DNA from 4 places in the Blastococcus sp. SYSU DS0533 genome. Region 2 is predicted to be linked to each of the others. Evidence: riboswitches for the same ligand, from Rfam matches in the RefSeq annotation. Region 2 holds a riboswitch; each other region holds the start of a gene.
What was found. Region 2 has a riboswitch for cyclic di-AMP ahead of ACI79W_RS18285 (peptidoglycan DD-metalloendopeptidase family protein). Riboswitches for the same ligand answer to the same signal wherever they lie in the genome.
Positions count from the first base shown of each region.

Region 1: linked by a shared signal. The riboswitch ahead of ACI79W_RS03315 (hypothetical protein) and the one ahead of ACI79W_RS18285 (peptidoglycan DD-metalloendopeptidase family protein) in region 2 are both predicted to bind cyclic di-AMP.
Region 3: linked by a shared signal. The riboswitch ahead of ACI79W_RS16910 (NlpC/P60 family protein) and the one ahead of ACI79W_RS18285 (peptidoglycan DD-metalloendopeptidase family protein) in region 2 are both predicted to bind cyclic di-AMP.
Region 4: linked by a shared signal. The riboswitch ahead of ACI79W_RS06980 (C40 family peptidase) and the one ahead of ACI79W_RS18285 (peptidoglycan DD-metalloendopeptidase family protein) in region 2 are both predicted to bind cyclic di-AMP.

Region 1 covers NZ_JBJGZZ010000002.1:41,723-46,051, reverse strand. Annotated here, with positions in the region: gene ACI79W_RS03320 (hypothetical protein) at 327-623, shown strand; gene ACI79W_RS03315 (hypothetical protein) at 643-1,518, opposite strand; cyclic di-AMP (ydaO/yuaA leader) riboswitch at 1,772-1,910, opposite strand; gene ACI79W_RS03310 (bifunctional 3'-5' exonuclease/DNA polymerase) at 2,073-3,689, opposite strand; gene ACI79W_RS03305 (DNA-directed RNA polymerase subunit alpha C-terminal domain-containing protein) at 3,702-4,310, opposite strand.
Region 2 covers NZ_JBJGZZ010000020.1:26,505-30,833, reverse strand. Annotated here, with positions in the region: gene ACI79W_RS18290 (TVP38/TMEM64 family protein) at 1-311, opposite strand, end outside; gene ACI79W_RS18285 (peptidoglycan DD-metalloendopeptidase family protein) at 347-1,561, opposite strand; cyclic di-AMP (ydaO/yuaA leader) riboswitch at 1,586-1,716, opposite strand; tRNA gene ACI79W_RS18280 (tRNA-Ile) at 1,886-1,959, shown strand; gene ACI79W_RS18275 (response regulator) at 2,012-2,437, opposite strand; gene ACI79W_RS18270 (hypothetical protein) at 2,783-3,067, shown strand; gene ACI79W_RS18265 (sigma-70 family RNA polymerase sigma factor) at 3,077-4,156, shown strand; gene ACI79W_RS18260 (STAS domain-containing protein) at 4,153-4,329, shown strand, end outside.
Region 3 covers NZ_JBJGZZ010000016.1:84,068-88,396, reverse strand. Annotated here, with positions in the region: gene ACI79W_RS16920 (LysR family transcriptional regulator) at 1-60, opposite strand, end outside; gene ACI79W_RS16915 (EamA family transporter) at 131-1,078, shown strand; gene ACI79W_RS16910 (NlpC/P60 family protein) at 1,148-2,221, opposite strand; cyclic di-AMP (ydaO/yuaA leader) riboswitch at 2,238-2,384, opposite strand; gene ACI79W_RS16905 (hypothetical protein) at 2,599-2,913, opposite strand; gene ACI79W_RS16900 (D-alanyl-D-alanine carboxypeptidase family protein) at 3,002-4,329, opposite strand, start outside.
Region 4 covers NZ_JBJGZZ010000004.1:110,081-114,409, forward strand. Annotated here, with positions in the region: gene ACI79W_RS06970 (Rieske 2Fe-2S domain-containing protein) at 1-924, shown strand, start outside; gene ACI79W_RS06975 (hemerythrin domain-containing protein) at 921-1,403, shown strand; gene ACI79W_RS06980 (C40 family peptidase) at 1,453-1,974, opposite strand; cyclic di-AMP (ydaO/yuaA leader) riboswitch at 1,991-2,147, opposite strand; gene ACI79W_RS06985 (helix-turn-helix transcriptional regulator) at 2,514-3,167, opposite strand; gene ACI79W_RS06990 (biotin carboxylase N-terminal domain-containing protein) at 3,591-4,329, shown strand, end outside.

The DNA.
Region 1 (4,329 bases), on a different contig from region 2:
ACGCCCTGGCCGAGGAGATCCGCTCGGCCACCGGTCGGCGGGTGGAGATCGCCGCCCTCGACATCACCGACGCCGACGCGGGTCCCGCGGTCTTCGCCGCGTTCGCCGGGGCGTTCGGCGCACCGACCGGGTGGCCCTCGACGCCGGGCTCGGGAAGGGCGCTGCCCCGGGGACCGGCCGCGCCGACGTCGACCGCGAGACGGGGGTGACCAACTCCGCCGGCGCGCTGGCCCAGACCGAGGCGGCGCCGGAGATCTTCCGCCGGCAGGGCCGCGGACACCTGGTGCTGATCCCCTCGGGCGGCGCTGCGCGGCATGCGCCGGTCGATGACCACCTACGCCGCCACCACGGCCGGCGTCGCCTCGCTCGCCGAGGGCGTGCGCAGCGAGTGCATCCCCGGTGCGGACGTCCCGGTCGTCCACCCCGGCTGCATCCGCTCGGAGATCAACCAGCACGTGCAGCAGCGCACCCGCTGCATGGTCGACACACCGACCGGTGTCCGGGCGGTGGTGGCCGCCGTCGAGGCCCGGCGGACCACGGCGTACGTCCCGGCGTGGCCCTGGGCGCCGATCGGGCTCGCCATGCGGGTGCTGCCCCTGTCCGTGGTCCGCCGGCTCACCTAGGCACCCGGCGCACGGGGGATCAGTTGTAGTTCACGTGCACGTGGTCGAAGTGGTTGGCCGTCGCGCTCCCGCGGTTCTCCATGGCCTTCCAGGAACCGCCCGGCGAGGACAGCATCCGCTGCTGCCAGATGAGGTAGTCCACGCCGAGCTCGTCCCAGTGCGCCCGGTGGTACTCGACGATCGCGTCGCCCAGGGCGGCGTTCGACATCACCATGTAGTCGAGCGCCAGACCCGAGGGGTGCCCGCCCGGGTCGGCCGCGCTGGCGCGGGTGCCACCGAGGGTGATCCCCGCGGCACCGGGCACGTTGCTGACCACGGCGTCGGCCGCGGCCTGGGTCTGCGGCCGGACGTTCCCGGCGGTGTTGCTGATCCGGGCCACGGCCGTGGCCGCCACCGAGGCCGCCGCGGTCGCCGCGGCCCGGGCCTGCGTCGTCGGGCTCGCCGGGGCCGCCGCCGCCTGCCGCTCGGCGGCGGCCGCCGCGGCAGCGGCCTCCTCGGCCGCCTTCTTCTCCGCCTCCGCCCGGGCCAGGGCCTCCGCCTCGGCCTTCTGCCGGTCGAGCTCGGCCTGGTCGGCCGCGGCCTGGGCCTGCTGGGCGGCGACCTGGTCGGCCTCCCGGGTGCTGCGGCTGGCTGCGAGGCCCTCCAGGGGCGCCAGGTCCTCGGTGACGTCGATCGGGCCCGACTGCGCGGACAGGCCGAGCGCCTGCGCGACGCTCACCGACTCCGAGGTGCGGGCCTCGGCCTGGGCGGTCGGCTCGACGCCGACGAGGCTGTTGACCAGGACGGCGCCGGCGACCGCGACGCCGAGGTAGAGCGCCGGTCGGCGGACGGCCGCGGGCGGGCGGCGGAGGGCGAGCGGGCCACGTCGGCCGGTGGTGGTGCTGCGAGGGTCCATGGTGTTCGGGTGCTCCGGGGTGTGAGCGCGACCGGCCGCCGGAGGGCGGGTCGCGGAGGATGCGGACAGCGGGCCCGGGCGCGGGTCACGGGGCCGCCGGGCACCGGGGGGGCCGGTGCGGCTCGACGGCGGGCGACCGGCGGGACGCCGGGCAGCGCGTGCGATCAGATCCGCGGACGCGCCCGGAGGCGGCGGTGCCGGCGGGCGCAGGGTCGTGCGGCGGTGCAGGGGCGCGCCATGCGGCGGCTCTCCGTTTCTTCCGTCTGCCGCCTACCGGGTTAGCTGACGGATTCGGGCGGGAAGCGGCCCTACCCGCGGCGGGACGTGCCCGGCGCAGGATTCACCCCAGTGCTGCGGTGGGTCCCCGGCTCGCCCCGGAAGGCGACTCGGCGGCGCCCGGCGGACCTCCCCGGTGGGGAGTGAACGACCGTCCGGGCCCAGCCACCGTAACCGCCGTTATGCAGTCGTGACAATCAGCAGGCGCGGAATTCCACGACGTGATGTGTGTCGCGGTGACCTGCACCGCCGGTCGGTGGTGTATCGCGCGCGAATCGTCAGCCGGCGTCGGCCCAGGACCGAACGACGGCCACGTCGAGCGGGAAGTCGACGGGGAAGGCGCCGAACAGGAGCCGGCCTGCGGTCGACGCAGCGGCACGGACCGCGCCGGCCACCTCGCCGGCCAGGTGGTCGGGCGTGTGCACCACCACCTCGTCGTGCAGGAAGAACGCCAGGTGCGGCCGCGCCCCCACGTCGCCCTCCCCACCGAGCCGCCAGAGCCGGTTGCGGAGGTCGGCCAGCCAGCACAGCGCCCACTCCGCCCCGGTGCCCTGGACGACGAAGTTGCGGGTGAACCGGCCCCAGGCGCGGCGGGCCCGGTCGCCCTCCTCGTGCGGCCACGCCCCCGGGAGCGGCGACCCCCGCCCGAGCAGGGTGTGCACCACCTCTCCGCGCTCGCCGGTCCGGGCGGCCTCCTCCACCAGGCCGACGGCCCGGGGGTAGCGCCGGGCCAGGCGGGGCAGCATCCGCCCGCTCTCACCCCGGGTGCCGCCGTACATCGCACCCAGGATGCCGAGCTTGGCCTCCGCCCGCGTGGCCACGGTGCCGGCGGCGACCATCCCCTCGTACAGGTCGGCGGCGCGCGCGGCCTCGGCCATGGCGCCGTCGCCGCTCATGCCGGCCAGCACCCGCGGCTCGAGCTGGGCGACGTCGGCGACGACGAACCGCCACCCCTCGTCCGCCACCGCCGCGGGCCGGACGACGGTCGGCACCGACAGCGCCCCGCCCCCGGAGGAGGCCCACCGCCCGGTCACCACCCCGCCGGGCACGAAGACGGCGCGGAAGCGGCCGTCGCGCACCCACGTGTCCAGCCAGGTCCACCCGTTGGCCGTCAGCAGCCGCGAGAGCCTGCGGTACTCCAGCAGCGCCGGGATCCCCGGGTGGTCGAGCTGCTCCAGCGTCCAGGAGCGGGTGTCGGCGACCGGCAGGCCGATGTGCTGCAGCACCCGGAGCAGCTCACCGGGCGAGTCCGGGTTGAGGGCGGGGGCGCCGAACGACGCGCGGATCTCCCCCAGCAGCCGCTCGAGGACCGCCGGGCGCCCACCCGGCAGCGGTCGCGCCCCCAGCAGGCCGGTGAGCAGACGCTCGTGCACGTCGGCCCGCCAGGGCAGGCCGGTGTGCGTCAGCTCGGCGGCCACCAGCCCGCCGGAGGACTCCGCGGCGAGGAGCAGGGCCAGCCGGTCCCGCTGCGGGGAGGCGGCCAGCACCGCCTGCTGGCGCCGGTGCTCGGCGAGCGGGTCCAGCAGGTCGGCCGGGTCGGCGAGCGGGAACAGGGCCGACTCCGGCGGCGGGCCGGGCTGCAGCGCGTCCCACCCCTGGGTGTCCTCCCCGGCGAGCAGGTCCTGGGCCGCGAACGGGGACCGCCGCAGGATCGCGTGGCCCAGCCGGAGGTCGGTGCAGCGCTCGACGCGCACCCCGGCCGTCAGCAGCGCGGGGTACCAGCGGGTCGTGTCGTCCCAGACCCAGCGGACGGGCGCCGCACCGCCCTCGCGCTCCGCCACGTACCCGGCGACCGCCGCGGGGTCGAGGCGGGCGCTGCCTCGACCCGCTCCGCCGGCGTCGAGGTCGACGGCCTCGACCGCGTCGCCGCTGCGCCGGAGCAGGACCCGGTCCACCTGCTGCCCCGCCTACGGGGCGGCAGGGCCACCCCGGCCGAGCAGCCGGTGCAGGCAGCGCGCCGGGAGGCCCAGGACGACCCGGGTGACGTGCACGCCCAGGCGCAGCAGATCGGCGTAGTCCGGCGGGCGGACGGCGACCGGCGGCCCGCCCGCACCGGTCGACGGGCGGGCGGCGGCGGCCGGGGTGGCCGGCGGCTGGGATCGGGAGACCGCGGGCCCGGGCTCGGCGGCCCCGGGCTCGGCGGCCCCGGGCTCCGCGGGCTCGGACGCCGCCGGGACGAGGAGGTCGACCGCCGACCGGCGCCGCGGACCCCGCAGGGAGGCGAACGACGGGATGGCCGGCGCCACCGGGCCCTCCTCCTCGGATCCCGCGTTCCCGCCGTCGGCCGGAACCGGGCCGCCGACCGCCGGCCGCGCGGGCGGCTCGGGGACGACGGCCCGGATCGCGGCGACCAGGCCGGGGCCCAGCCCGGCGACGGCGCTGAGCTCCCGGTGCGTGAGGGCGGCGAGCGCCTCGGCCTCGGTGATCCCGACGCGGGTCAGCGCGGTGACCGCCCGCGCGGGCAGCCCGAGCTCCCGGATCGTCCCCGCGGGCTGTCCCGGTGCGCTGGTCGGCATGTCGGCCAACCCTAGCGAT
Region 2 (4,329 bases):
AGCGTGCGGGCGAGCCCGAACGCGAGGACGGCGGCGAGCAGCCCGCCCGTGAAGGAGACGGCCAGCCCCGCGGCGAAGCCCAGGACCGCCCCGAGGAGAGCCGAGACCACCGACCGCGGCACCGGCGCCAGCAGGACCAGCGCCACGGCGCCGACCAGCGCCGGCCAGGCGACGACGCCGGCGCCGGCCACGACCGCCCGCAGGTGGTCCGCCGACGGCAGGTCCAGCGTCAGCGCCGCCACCCCGCCGCCGAGCAGCAGGGCGCCGAGCCCTGCTGCCCGCAGCCAGGTGCTGCCCGCCGTCGTCCGCACGCCCCGATACTGCCCGAGGGCGCGCGCCGGACCGGTCAGCTGCAGCTGCCGCCCAGGGAGATGCCGCGCTGCGCCAGCCACGGGACCGGGTTGGCCCGGTCGGCGTAGAGGCCGCCCCGGTGCGTCTCGAAGTGCAGGTGGGGCCCGGTGGACTGGCCCCGGTTGCCGACCTCGGCGATCTGCTGCCCGCCGGTGACCACCTGACCCGGCGACACGAAGAACTGGTTCACGTGGCCGTAGACGGTGATGACCCCGTCGGGGTGCTGGATCGCGACGGCGAGCCCGAAGCCGCTGGCCGGCCCCGCCTGCAGCACGACGCCCGGCTCGGGCGTGTAGATCGGGGTACCGATCGGCGCGGCGATGTCCACCCCGAGGTGCATGGTCCCCCAGCGCGCGCCGTAGCAGGAGGTGACCCTGCCCTGGGTCAGCGCGGCGCCGCTGCCACCCGGGGCCGCCGCCACCGTCATGACCGCCTGCTCCGCCGCCTGCGCCTCGTCGTACGCGCGGGCGGCGTCCTCGGCCCCCTTGACCTCCAGCAGCCGGATCTCGGCATCGCGCAGCTGCTGGTCCAGGCTCGCCTTCTCCGCCGTCAGGGCGTCGAACTCGGCCTGCGCCTCGACGAGGAGGCGGTCGGCCTCCGCCTGCGCCTCACGGGCCCTGCCCGCCGCGGCGTCGCGCTCGGCGACGGCGGCCTTGGCCTCCTGGTCGAGCCGCGCCTCGCGCGCCTCGGCGACCCGCAGCTCCTCGAGCACCCGGGCGCGGTCCTCACCGAGCAGGTCCAGCGTCGCCGCCTGCTGCAGCAGCTCCCCCGGGCCCTCGGCGTGCAGGACCATCTCGAGCTCGGTGAACGCCTCGTCGCTGCCCATGTAGGCCTCCCGGCCCAGGGTGGCGACGTCGTCCTGGGTGCGCCCCACGGCCTCCCGGACGGCGGCGAGCTCGGCGGCGATCGCGTCGGCGTGCTGCCGGGCGCGGTCGAGTTCGGCCTGCGCGGCGAGCACGGCCCCGCTGGCCTCCTCAGCCCGCAGCGTCATCTGCTGCAGCCGGTCCTCGGCCTCGCGGACGCGCTGCTCGATGCTCTGGACCTCCGCGGCGACGCGGTCGTGCTCGCTCTGCGCTGCGCTGGGGGCCGCCGACGAGACCGGCGCCCCGAGCAGGGACAGCGACAGCAGTGCGGTGAGGGCGATGGTCGCCCGGCCGGCTGCCCGGCGTGGGCGCCGCAGGACGCCCTTCAGGTGGTGCGTGGTCGCCAAGGCGACGGTCTCCGTTCCTCGGTCCGCCTACCAGGTCAGCTGACGGGTTCGGGCCGGAACGTGCCCTACCTGCCTGCCCGTGGAGGCGCAGGCCGGATTCACCCCAGAAACGTGGGTCCCCGGTCCCCGCGGCGGTCAGACCGCAGAGTTCGGCGGGGCCCGCCCGAGCCCCCGGGTTCGGGAGCGGGATCGGGTGGGCCGCGAGAGACGGTACAAGCGAAACCCGCAGATGTCACAGGCAGGTAACGGACCATCTCGGTCCGCCACTCGGGTACCGGGTCGCGACGCGGGTGCTGCGGCGCCTTCTGGCAGGCTGGTAGGTCCGGGGCGGTAGCTCAGCCGGTCAGAGCATGGGACTCATAATCCCTGGGTCGTGGGTTCGAGCCCCACCCGCCCCACCGTTCGTCGGCGTTCCCGGCCACCGGCCGGGCGGTCGAGGTGTGCCGGAGATCATGTCCCGTCCGGGTCACCGAGCAGGGCCGCGGCGCGCGGGTGCCACGCCGCGCCGCCGGCCGCGACCGCCCGGACGTGACGGGGGAGATCGGCGGGGTCGTCCTCCTTGAGCAGGTAACCGGCCGCATGGAGCGCCCGGGCCCGCTGCACGCTGGCCGAGCTGAGGCCGCCGGTGAGGAAGAGGATGCGCACCTCCGGGTGGGAGGTGCGGACGTCGCTGGCCGCGGTGAGGCCGTCCACCACCGGCATCTGCAGGTCGAGCAGCAGGACGTCGGGGCGCAGGTGCCGGACGGCGTCGGCGACCTCGCTCCCGTCCGCGCACTGCCCCACCACCGAGATGCCACCGGCTGCCTGCAGCAGGTCGGTGAGCGCCTCCCGCACGAAGCGGTGGTCGTCCACCACCACGACCCTGATCTCGGACACCCGCGTCCCGCCCCTCGGTACGGCCCGGTCCCCACCCTGCGCGGCAGGCCGGCCACGACTGACACGCGGTGGGCCCCGGTGCATGACGCGGCCGCGCGGAGCCACCGCCGCCGCCCGCGGGGTCAGGGCGGTGGGCGACGGTGGTCCGCAGCGAGGACGAGGCGCGAGCGCCCGGGGCATGACGCGGGGACCGCCCCCGCCGCGCACCGGGCCGCCCGTCGTCGCGGCGCCGCCCGGGGTGGGCGCGGGGTCGTCACGACGGGCCGCGCGGCAGCCCCCGCGTCATGCCGTGCGCGTCGCCGCGTCCTCACCTGCGCACAGGCCCAGGAGGATGCGAGGTGCGCCATGACCACGGACCACCAGCCGTGGAGGAGGTCCACGGATCCCGGGGGCGGGAGGCCCCACCGCCAGGAGCAGCTGCTCCGGTGCACCCGGGCGCGGCGGGCGGCCGGTCACCTGGCGACCGCGGAGCTCCTCGAACGCCGCGCGGCTCGCACCGCCAGCCCCGTGCTGGCGTCGCTGCTGCGCGAGCGCGCCGGACAGCGGCGGTCCCTCGGGGAGCGGCTCCTCGCGAACGCGCCCGGGTTCCGGCGCACGGGAGGGGAGGCGGTGCAGGCCCACCGGCTGTAGCGTCCGGCCATGGCAGCCGCGGGGCCGGCTGGCTCCGCCGAGGAGCGACCGGGATCGGTCGAGTTCATGGCGCTCGTGCCGCTCGTCCGGCGGATCGTCGCGTCCCGGGTCCGCGACCCCACCACCGTGGACGACCTGGTGCAGGAGACGTTGACGCGCGTGCTGGCCGCGGCCGGGCGGATCGAGCCGGGGATGCTCGAGCCCTACGCGATCGTGACGGCCCGCAACGTCGTCACCTCGCTCTGGCGGGAGCAGGACCGGCAGCGGCGGAACCAGCACCGCGTCGTCGACCTGCACCCGTCGGAGGCCCCCGATGCGGACGTGCTCGCGCGCGAGGACCGCGAGGCCGTGAGCGCAGCCCTCCGCCGCCTCGGTGACCGTGAACGCGCCACCCTGCTGGCCCACGAGGTGGCCGGCCAGGACACCCGCTCGCTGGCCGCCGAGCTGGGGTCCACCGCCGGCGCGGTGGCGGCGCAGCTCAACCGCACGCGGGCGCGGCTGCGCGTGGAGTACCTGCTGGCCCTCGAGACGACCGACCCGCCGACGGACCGGTGCCGGCCGGTGCTGCTCGCCCTGTCCTCCGGGGACCGCCGCCGGCAACGGGAGGTGGACGCCGCCCGCCACCTGCTGGAGTGCGCGTTCTGCGCGGGGCTGAGCCGGCCCCTGGTGGACCGCGGCCGGTCCCGGGGGGACGAGGTCCGCGTCCCGGTGCAGGCCGACGCCGATGTCGTCGCCGCCCGGCAGGCGGCCCGCGAGGCGGCGGCCAGGCTGGGGTTCCCGCCGACCGACCTCACCGCGATCGCCACCGCCGTGTCGGAGGTGACCCGGAACGTCGTGAAGTTCGCCGAGGCCGGTGAGGTGGTCATCGACATCCTCGAGGAGCCGCGCCGCGGCATCCGCGTCGTCGTGCGCGACGTCGGCCCGGGCATCGCCGACGTCGAGCAGGCGCTGCAGGACGGCTTCAGCACCTACGCAGGCCTGGGCCTGGGACTGCCCGGTGCCCGGCGCCTGATGGACGAGTTCACCGTCGTGTCGGAGGTCGGTCGCGGCACCACCGTGACCATGACGAAGTGGTGGGGAGAGCGATGACCAGCAACGCGGACGGCGGCGCGACCGGGAGCTCCGTGAGCGGGCCGGCGGAGGGGTCCGGGGACGCGGACGTGCTCCTCCCGGAACTGGTCGCGCACCTCCGCGAGCACCGCACCCGGCTGCGCCAGGAGTGGACCACCCGCATCGGCGAGGCGCACCTGCTCCAGGCCATG
Region 3 (4,329 bases), on a different contig from region 2:
GAAGGTGCCGGCGTCCACGACAGCGACCAGCGCCCGCAGCTGCCGCACTTCCGCACTCATGCGCCGAGCGTATGGCCGGGTGCGTGTCCGGCATTTCCGCTGTGCGCCCGACGTGCCGATACTCCGCCAGGTGACCGCACCCTCCCGGGACTCCGTCCGGCCCGGCCGGCCCGCACGTGGGCACCCCCTCGCCGGCGGCGTGGCGACCATGCTCGGCAGCGCCCTGAGCAACCAGGTGGGCGCCGCGCTCGGCGCCCACGCCTTCGGCGCGATCGGGCCACCCGGCGTCGTCGCCGTGCGCCAGGTGGTGGCCGCGGCGGTGCTGCTCCCGGTCGCCCGACCACCGCTGCGGCGGATGACGTGGGCTCAGTGGTGGCCGGTCCTGCTGCTCGCAGCGGTGTTCGGCTGCATGAACCTGGCGCTGTACACGGCGATCGAGCGCATCGGGCTCGGGCTCGCGGTGACGCTGGAGTTCCTGGGGCCGCTCGCCGTCGCACTGGCCGGGTCGCGCTCCCGGTGGGATCTCCTGATCGGCTGCGGTGCGGCAGGCGGGGTCTACGTCCTGATCCTGCCCGGGCCCGCCAGCGACCACCTGGGCGTCGGGCTCGGGTTGGTCGCCGCGGCGTGCTGGGCGGCCTACATCCTCCTGAACCGCGTCGCCGGACTGCGCCTGCCCGGGCTGCAGGCCCCCGCGCTCGGAACCGGCCTGTGCGCCCTGGCCTTCCTCCCCGTGCTGGTGCCCATGGCGGTGGACGGCAGGCTCACCGGGGCGGCGCTCGGCTACGCCGTGGCGGCGGGCGTGCTCTCGTCGGTGGTCCCCTACGCGGCGGACCTGACCGCCCTGCGTGTCGTCCCGCCTCGCTTCTTCGGCGTCTTCATGAGCGTGCACCCGGTGCTGGCGGCGCTGGTCGGCATCGTCCTGCTGGGCCAGGGCTTGCGGGGCCACGAGTGGGCGGGGATCGCGCTCATCGTCGTGGCGAACGCGGCCGCCGTCGCGGTGGCCCGGCCGCGCTCGTCCGTGGCCGATGTCCCCTCCGGTCTGACCGAGGTCGCCGGGACGACCCCGTCGGTCACCTGACCCGCCCGGGGCCCACGAGGGCCGGTGACCCCGGTCGGGATCACCGGCCCTCCGAGCGGTCCGGCGCCGTCAGCCGGCGATGCGCCGGGCGCCGTTGTAGCTGCCCATCGAGTCCAGGCTCGCCACCTTCACCGGCTGGCCGGAGGTGGAGGCGTGCACCATCTGGCCGTTGCCGATGTACATGCCGACGTGGCTCACCGGGCTGTAGAAGAAGACCAGGTCGCCCGGCTGCAGCTCGCTGCGCGAGACGGGCGTGCCCATCTGGCTCTGCGACCGGCTGGAGTGCGGCAGCGTCACGCCGGCCGCGGCGTAGGCGTAGGAGGTCAGGCCCGAGCAGTCGAAGGCGTTGGGACCACCGGCGCCCCAGACGTAGGGATCGCCGATCTGGGCGAGCGCGGTGTTCACCGCGACCTGGGCGGCGGAACTCGGCGCGGTGACGGCGCTCGGGGCCGGCAGGGCGGCGCCGCCGTGCGCCTGCGCCACCTGCTCCTGCTGAGGAGCGGTGAGCGCCTCGTAGCGGCGCTGGTAGTCGGCGATCTTCACCTCCAGCTCCTCCTGCTGGGCGGCGATCTGCTCAACCGTGCGCTCCGCCTCGGCGGCGGCCTCCTCGGCGGCGTCGCGGGACCGCTCCGCGTCCGCGGCGGCCCGCGACACCTCGGTGAGCACCGCGTTCGTGTGGCCGGCGATGGCGTCGAGGATGCCGAGCTGGTCGACGAGGTGCTCCGCCGAGTCGCTGGTCAGCAGGACGTCGAGCTGCGACATGCCGCTGCCGGTGTAGGCGCTGCGGGCCAGCCGGCGGATGTGCCCGTCGAGGGAACCGATCCGGGCCTCCGCCGCGGCAGCAGCCTCGTCGGCGGCCTCGGCCTCGTCCTGGTGGCGGGCCAGGACGACCCGGGCCTCGTTCAGCTGCTCGGAGACGACCTCGAGCTCGTGGCTGGCCTCGGCCACCTGGGCGGCGACCGCGTCGGCCGTGCCGGGGACGGCAGACGCCGCGCCCGGGAGGATGGTGACGGTGACGGCGGTGACGGCGGTGACCAGGAAACCCGATCGCAGCGGGCCGAGGCGACGGGCGCGCGAGCTGCACCGGTCGGCGGGGTGGAGCTGTGCGGGGGCGTGGGTCAGCACTGCGTGAGGGGTCGCCACGAGCGGCGGCTCTCCGTTTCTTCCTCTGCGACCGCCGACCGAGTTAGCTGACGGGTTCGGGCTGGGAAGACTGGCCCTATCCCCCGCACCGGCGGACCGGCTGCGGGAGAACTCACCCCGGAACTGCGGTGGGTCCCCGGTACACCTCGGGCGCCAGTGGTGCGCGCCCGGCGGTGATTAGGCGGTGTCCGGTCGAGGCCATCCATCGACGGATGACAACCACCCGGCCGGACGGCGAGAACCCTAACGACCGCGATGTGACCGTGACAAATGGTGGCGGGAGAAACCCCTGCGACGAGGATCCCCAGGTCAGCGGCGCGCCTCCGGGCCGAGCCCCCTGACGCTGTGTAGCGGCCGCCGTCGGGACGGGCCGCCGGTCACCCCGTGCGCCGGCCCGGGGACCGCCCGCCGTCGTGACCGCCGGCACCGTCCGGGTGCCGCAGCGGGGGCACCAGACCGCCCTCGGCGAGAGCTCGCACGGCCCGCCGTTCCACGTCGTCGAACTCCACCACCACGCCCGGCGGCGGGACGACGACGTCCTCGGCGGCCGGACCGCTGCGAGCGCGCCCGGTCATGGGCACGACCACCGGGTCCACCCCCTGCCATCCCGGCGGGGCCCCGAGCAGCACGGTCACGACGCAGTCGGCGCAGCCGTTCCCGCGGGCGGTGCAGGTGTCGCAGTCGATGAGCATGGCTTCTTCTCTCCTCCGTGGGTCGCTGCGCACGCTAGGAGAGCTCACCGACATTTCCGCGCGCGGTGCCGGCGCGGCCCGGACGGCGTCAGCTGCCGGCGTACTCCCAGTGCCACGGCTCCTCGCGCCCGTTGCCCGGATCGGCCCACGTCGGGTGGAGGAAACCGAACCGGCCGGCGTTGGCGACCATCCACGCGTACTGCGGCGTGCCGAAGGACTGGATGCCGCCGCACAGGTCCACCGCGAGCCCCCAGCCGTGGTTGCTGGTGCCCGGGATCGCCGCCAGGGCCGGCTTCTCCCCGTACAGCTTCACCTGGCCGGCGTAGGTCCGGTAGGAGTCGGTGATGCAGAGCGGGCGCCCGAAGTCGGCGGCGTAGGCCGCCGCCATGGCCCGGTAGGCCGCGGCCGCGTCGCACCGCAGCGTGTGCCCGCCGACGCCCAGGGGGCACATCGCGCTGGGCGGGATCAGGCCGTTCGGGTAGCCGCCCCAGGCCCGGCCGCCGTCGTAGCTGGGCGGGTAGACGGTGTTCCCGCACTCGGTCCGCAGCGCGCCGGCGGTCGGCTCGGGCACGGCGACGGGCGGGCGCTGGCCCAGCACCGGGCGACCGACGCCGAGCACCTGGTCGCCGGGGAGCGTCCGCACCACCACGGCCCCGGCCCGGGCGTCGGCGGTGAGCATCGTCCTGGGGTCCAGCGCGATGCCCACGTGCCCGAGCCCGGACTCCGGCGAGCCGAGGAAGACCAGGTCGCCGGGGAGCACGTCCGCCGGGGCGACGGGCACGGTCCGCGCGAACAGCTCGCCCTGCGTCGCCGGCAGGGGGATCCCGGTCCGGCCGTACACCGCCTGCACGAGGGAACCGCAGTCCCAGGAGTCCGGCCCCGCCGTCCCGGGGGCGTAGGGCTGCCCCAGCGCCTCCATCGCGCCGCCGACCGCCGCCAGCGTCTCCGCGGGCAGGACGAGCAGCGAGGTGGGCCGACCGGGCAGCTGGGCCACCCCGCGCTGGGCCCCGCCCCCGCCCTCGCCCACCGGCACCAGGCGGTCAGGCAGGCCCCGCTCCGGGTCGCGCAGCGCCGACGCCGGCACCTCCGCCAGGCCCGCGGCCCGGAGCTGCTCGACGTAGGCCCGCCAGCTGGCCGCCGTCTGCTCGTTGACCGCGAGCTGCTCCTGCTGCAGCTGGGCCAGCTGCCCGTCGACGACGGCGAGCGCGTCGCCGAGCTCGGCGGTGACCGCCTCGGCCGCCGCCGCGAGCTCGGCCACCCGTGCGCGCACCTGGTCGGCCCGCGCGCGGGCCTGGTCGAGGGCGGCCTGGGCGCGCGCCTGCTCGTCGAGCGCGCCGCGCCGGTGGTCCTCCGCGACGCCGATCACCCGGCCGGCGTGCGCGTCGACCACGTCGAGGAACCCGAGGCCGGAGAGCA
Region 4 (4,329 bases), on a different contig from region 2:
CTCCTCGAGCGCGCGGTGCGCCGCGTCGAGGCGTGGCAGGTGCTCGACGCGCCCGGCTACCAGGTGGAGCACGGGATCTCGCTGACGTTCCTGCTGGCCGGCCGCTACGCCCGCCCGCTGCAGGACCTGCTGCACGGCGTCTGGTTCGGCCACCCGCTGCACCCGTTCCTGGTCACCGTGCCGATCGGTTCGTGGAGCGCGGCCGCCCTGCTCGACGGCCTGGCCGCCGCCGGCCGCGGGGGCCCGGGTGCCGGGCAGGCGGCGCGCACGGTGGTCGGGCTCGGGATCGCCGGTGCCGTCGGCGCGGCGGCGACCGGGCTGACCGACTGGCAGCACGCCCACGACGAGGCCCGCCGGGTAGGCATGGTCCACGGTGGGCTCAACAGCACCGCGCTGGCGCTCTACACCTGGTCGTTCGCCGACCGGGGCCGCGGTCGTCCCGGGCGGGCGCGGGTGACCGCAGCCGCCGGCTACGCCCTCGTGCTCGCCAGCGGCTACCTGGGCGGGGTGCTCTCCTACCGCCACCGGCTCGGCGTCGACCACTCCGCGGCCGGGCGGTCCCCGCGGGTGTTCACCCCGGTGGCCCGCCTCGCCGACCTCCCCGACCGCGAGCCGGTGGAGGTCGCGGCCGACGGCGTCCCGGTGGTGCTGGTCCGCAGCGACGACGAGGTGCGGGCGCTCGCCGGTCGCTGCCCGCACCTGGGCGGCCCGATGGCCGAGGGCTGGCTGCACCGCGACGAGCTGGTCTGCCCGTGGCACGGGTCGCGGTTCGACGTCGACACTGGGGAGCCGGCGCAGGGGCCGGCCACGGCTCCGCTGCCCTGCTACGACACCCGGGTCCGCGACGGCGCGGTGGAGGTGCGGCGGCGGGCCCGCTGGCGCACCCCGACGGCGGTCACGACGGTGGAGGAGGCGTCCCGGTGAAGGCCGACGAGGTTCTGATCGCGCACCACGACGTGCTGCGCGGGCTGCTCCGCGAGCTGGCGGAGACCACCGACGGCCAGGCCGGCCGGCGGGAGGAGCTGCGCGACCGGTTCCTGCGCGAGATCGAGGTCCACGCGCAGATCGAGGACGAGCTGTTCTACCCGGCGGTGCCCGACGTCTCGCCGCTGCTGGCGCTCGCGCATGCCGAGCACCGGCAGATCGACGACCAGGTCGCCACCGTCATGCGCATGGACGTCACCGACCCGGAGTTCAGCACCGAGGTGCGGATGCTCGAGAAGACGGTGCGCCACCACACGATGGAGGAGGAGCAGCGGATGTTCCCCCAGTCGCACGCCCTGGGGGAGGAGCGCCTCGAGCAGCTCGGCGAGCAGCTGCGTGCCCGGAAGCGGGAGCTCGAGGAGTCCGGCGCGATGCGGCTCATCGTGCGGCTGAAGCGGGCGACGCTGCGTCACGTGTAGCCGAGCGGCCGTTCCCCGGCCGTGCGGGCACGGCCGGGGAACCGAGCCGTCAGACGATGCGACGCGCGGTGTTGTAGCCCCACATGGAGTCCACGGGCACGACCGCGACGGGGTTGCCGTAGGTCGAGGAGTGGACCATCAGGCCGTCGCCGATGTACATGCCGACGTGGCCCACCGGGTCGTAGAAGAAGATCAGGTCGCCGGGCTGCAGGTTCGCGCGGTCGACGTAGACCCCGGCGGTCGACTGGGCGCGCGAGGTCCGCGGGATCTCCACGCCCGCCGCCTGGTAGGCCGACCACGTCAGGCCCGAGCAGTCGTAGCCGCCCGGGCCGGTGCCGCCCCAGACGTAGGGCTTGCCCTGCTGGGCCAGGGCCGTGTCGACGGCGACCTGCGCGGCGTGGTTGGGGGCGACGACGGTGCTGGTGACGACGGTGCCGGTACCGCCGCCCCCGCCGTCACCGGTGGAGGCGGTGGCGGCGAACGGGGTGAGGGCGATGCCGGCACCGGTGAGCAGGGCGAGGGCGGCCCCGCGGACGGAACGACGGTTCGTGGACGTGCGAGTGGTCGTCATGGACGACGGCTTCTCCTTGTTCTCCGTGACCGCCTACCGGGTGAGCTGACGGGTTCGGGCGGGGAACGCGCCCGGCGCCCCGGACTGGCCGGTGGCGCTTCACCCCAGGACTGCGGTGGGTCCCCGGTCCGGACGACGGCGGGTGCCGGCGCCCGGTTCGGCGGTGTCCGTCCGGGTGTCACCGGGGGTGGTGACGGCGGGTCCCGGCCGGACCGCGGGGAACGCTAGGTCGGTCACGGAAAGGTCACAACGCGACCGACACGCCGCCCGCCGGCGCTCCCGGGTGCTGCCCGGCCCGTCGCGCCGACCGCGACTCGCCAGCCGACCACCGGGGTTGCGCCGGCCGCCGGAGCGCTGGACCGGCATCCCGTCACGCACTGCTGTCGGCCGGGTACTTCTCCTGTCGACGGCGTGGCTCAACGCTGCGTGCACGAATCGAGCGGCGCCGTAGCCAGGAGCTGGAGCGGGGTGCCGGCCGACGTGGATCGGCGAGGCGGGGCCGCGGCGCGCAGCCCGGCGTGGCGCCGCGGTCCCGGCGTTCAGCCGACGTCGCAGCCGCACGGGCACTCCGCGGCGTGCGCCGGCCGGCCGTTGCCGTCGTCGAGGTCGTCGCACGCCGGCGGGCACGTGCACGTCCAGCCGTCGTCGAGGTGCCGGAAGGCCCCGGACTCGAAGCGCCGCTGCCGCTCCTCCTGCCGCCGTCGCGCGGCGGCGGCCCGCCGGGCCGCGGCGCGCTCCTCCGGCGCGTCGCCAGGCTGGGAGACGAGGTGGTCGTCCGGGCGGCCGCGGGCGCGGTCGGCTGCGTCCTCCCAGGGACTCCGCCGGTCGAAGGTGTACGTCGGTCGCGGTCGCCCGGGCCGGTGCTCCCACCGCCACGCGCGCTCCTCGCTGAGCATCGTGTCCAGGTGGGCGGGGAACCGCCGGCCGGCCCTGTCGCGGACGGTGCCCGGTGCCATGCGCTCCACCCGGTGACCCGCCTCGTCGAGCAGGCCGAGCCGGAGACCGGCCAGCTCCGCGGCTGCTGCGAGCAGCCGGGCGTCCACGCCGCGGGCACCGGCCTCCACGGCGGCCACGGTGGACTTCGAGAGGCCCAGCCGCTCCGCCAGCTCCCGCTGGGAGAGGTCGGCCCGGCGGCGGATCCGCCGCAGCAGTCCGCAGAGATCGAAGTCCCGTGCAACCCCGTCGTCCCGCACTCGCCGAGCGTGTCCGCCGGGCGCGGTGAGGAGCGACCCCATGTGCCCTTCTGTGGACAGTCGCTCTGTGCCCACATCCGCGGGGCAGAGGGCGACTGTGCCGGGGGTGGGTGTGGGGGTCGGGCGCTTGGGTCCCTGCCCACGCCCGCGGGGCAGAGGGCGACTGTGCCGCGGGTGGGTGTGGGGGTCGGGCGCTTGGGTCCCTGCCCACGCCCGCGGGGCAGAGGGCGACTGTGCCGCGGGTGGGTGTGGGGGTCGGGCGCTTGGGTCTCTGCCCACGCCCGCGGGGCAGAGGGCGACTGTCCTCGAGCAACCTCTCCCGCTCCGGCCGGGGCAGCAGTCGCCCCCGGCGGGTCCGCGACAGGGGCCTGCCCACGGTCACCGCCACCACAGCACCGACGGGCTGCATGGCAGCATCGCCGGGTGGCCCGCCTGCTGATCGCCAACCGCGGCGAGATCGCCGTCCGCATCGCCCGCGCCGCCGCCGCCGAGGGATGGGCCTCGGTCGCCGTCACCGCCGCCGACGAGCCCGACGCACCGCACGTCGCCGCCGCCGACGAGGCGCACGTCCTCCTCGGGAGCGGGCCGGCGGCCTATCTCGACCCCGCGGCGATCGTCGAGGCCGCGCTCGCCACCGACTGCGCCTTCGTGCACCCCGGTTACGGCTTCCTCTCCGAGACCCCCGACCTGACCCGGGCCTGCGCGGACGCCGGCGTCACCGTCGTGGGGCCGGCCCCCGAAGACCTCGCCGTCCTGGGTGACAAGGCGCTCATCGGCGCCAACCTCTCGGTGCCGATCGGGACGGTCGTCCTCCGCAAGGCCTACGGCCTGGGCGCGCAAGCCATGGCCGGCGGTAGCACCAAGGTGCCGCGGTTCACCGTCGGCTGGCCCACCAGCGAGTTCGGGCCGATGGGCCTGGAGGGTGCGGTCCGGCTCGGCATGCGCCGGGAGCTCGCCGCCATCGAGGACGACGCCGAGCGGCAGGCCGCCTACGAGGCCGCCGTCGCCGCCGCCTACGAGAAGGGCCGCGGGCTCAACGTCGCCGCCCACTGGGAGATCGACGACGTCATCGACCCGGCCGACACGCGCCGCTGGATCGCCACGCTCACCCGCGAAGTCGCCGCCACGCCGCGGCCGGCGGGGCGGGTTCGCCCGCACGTCG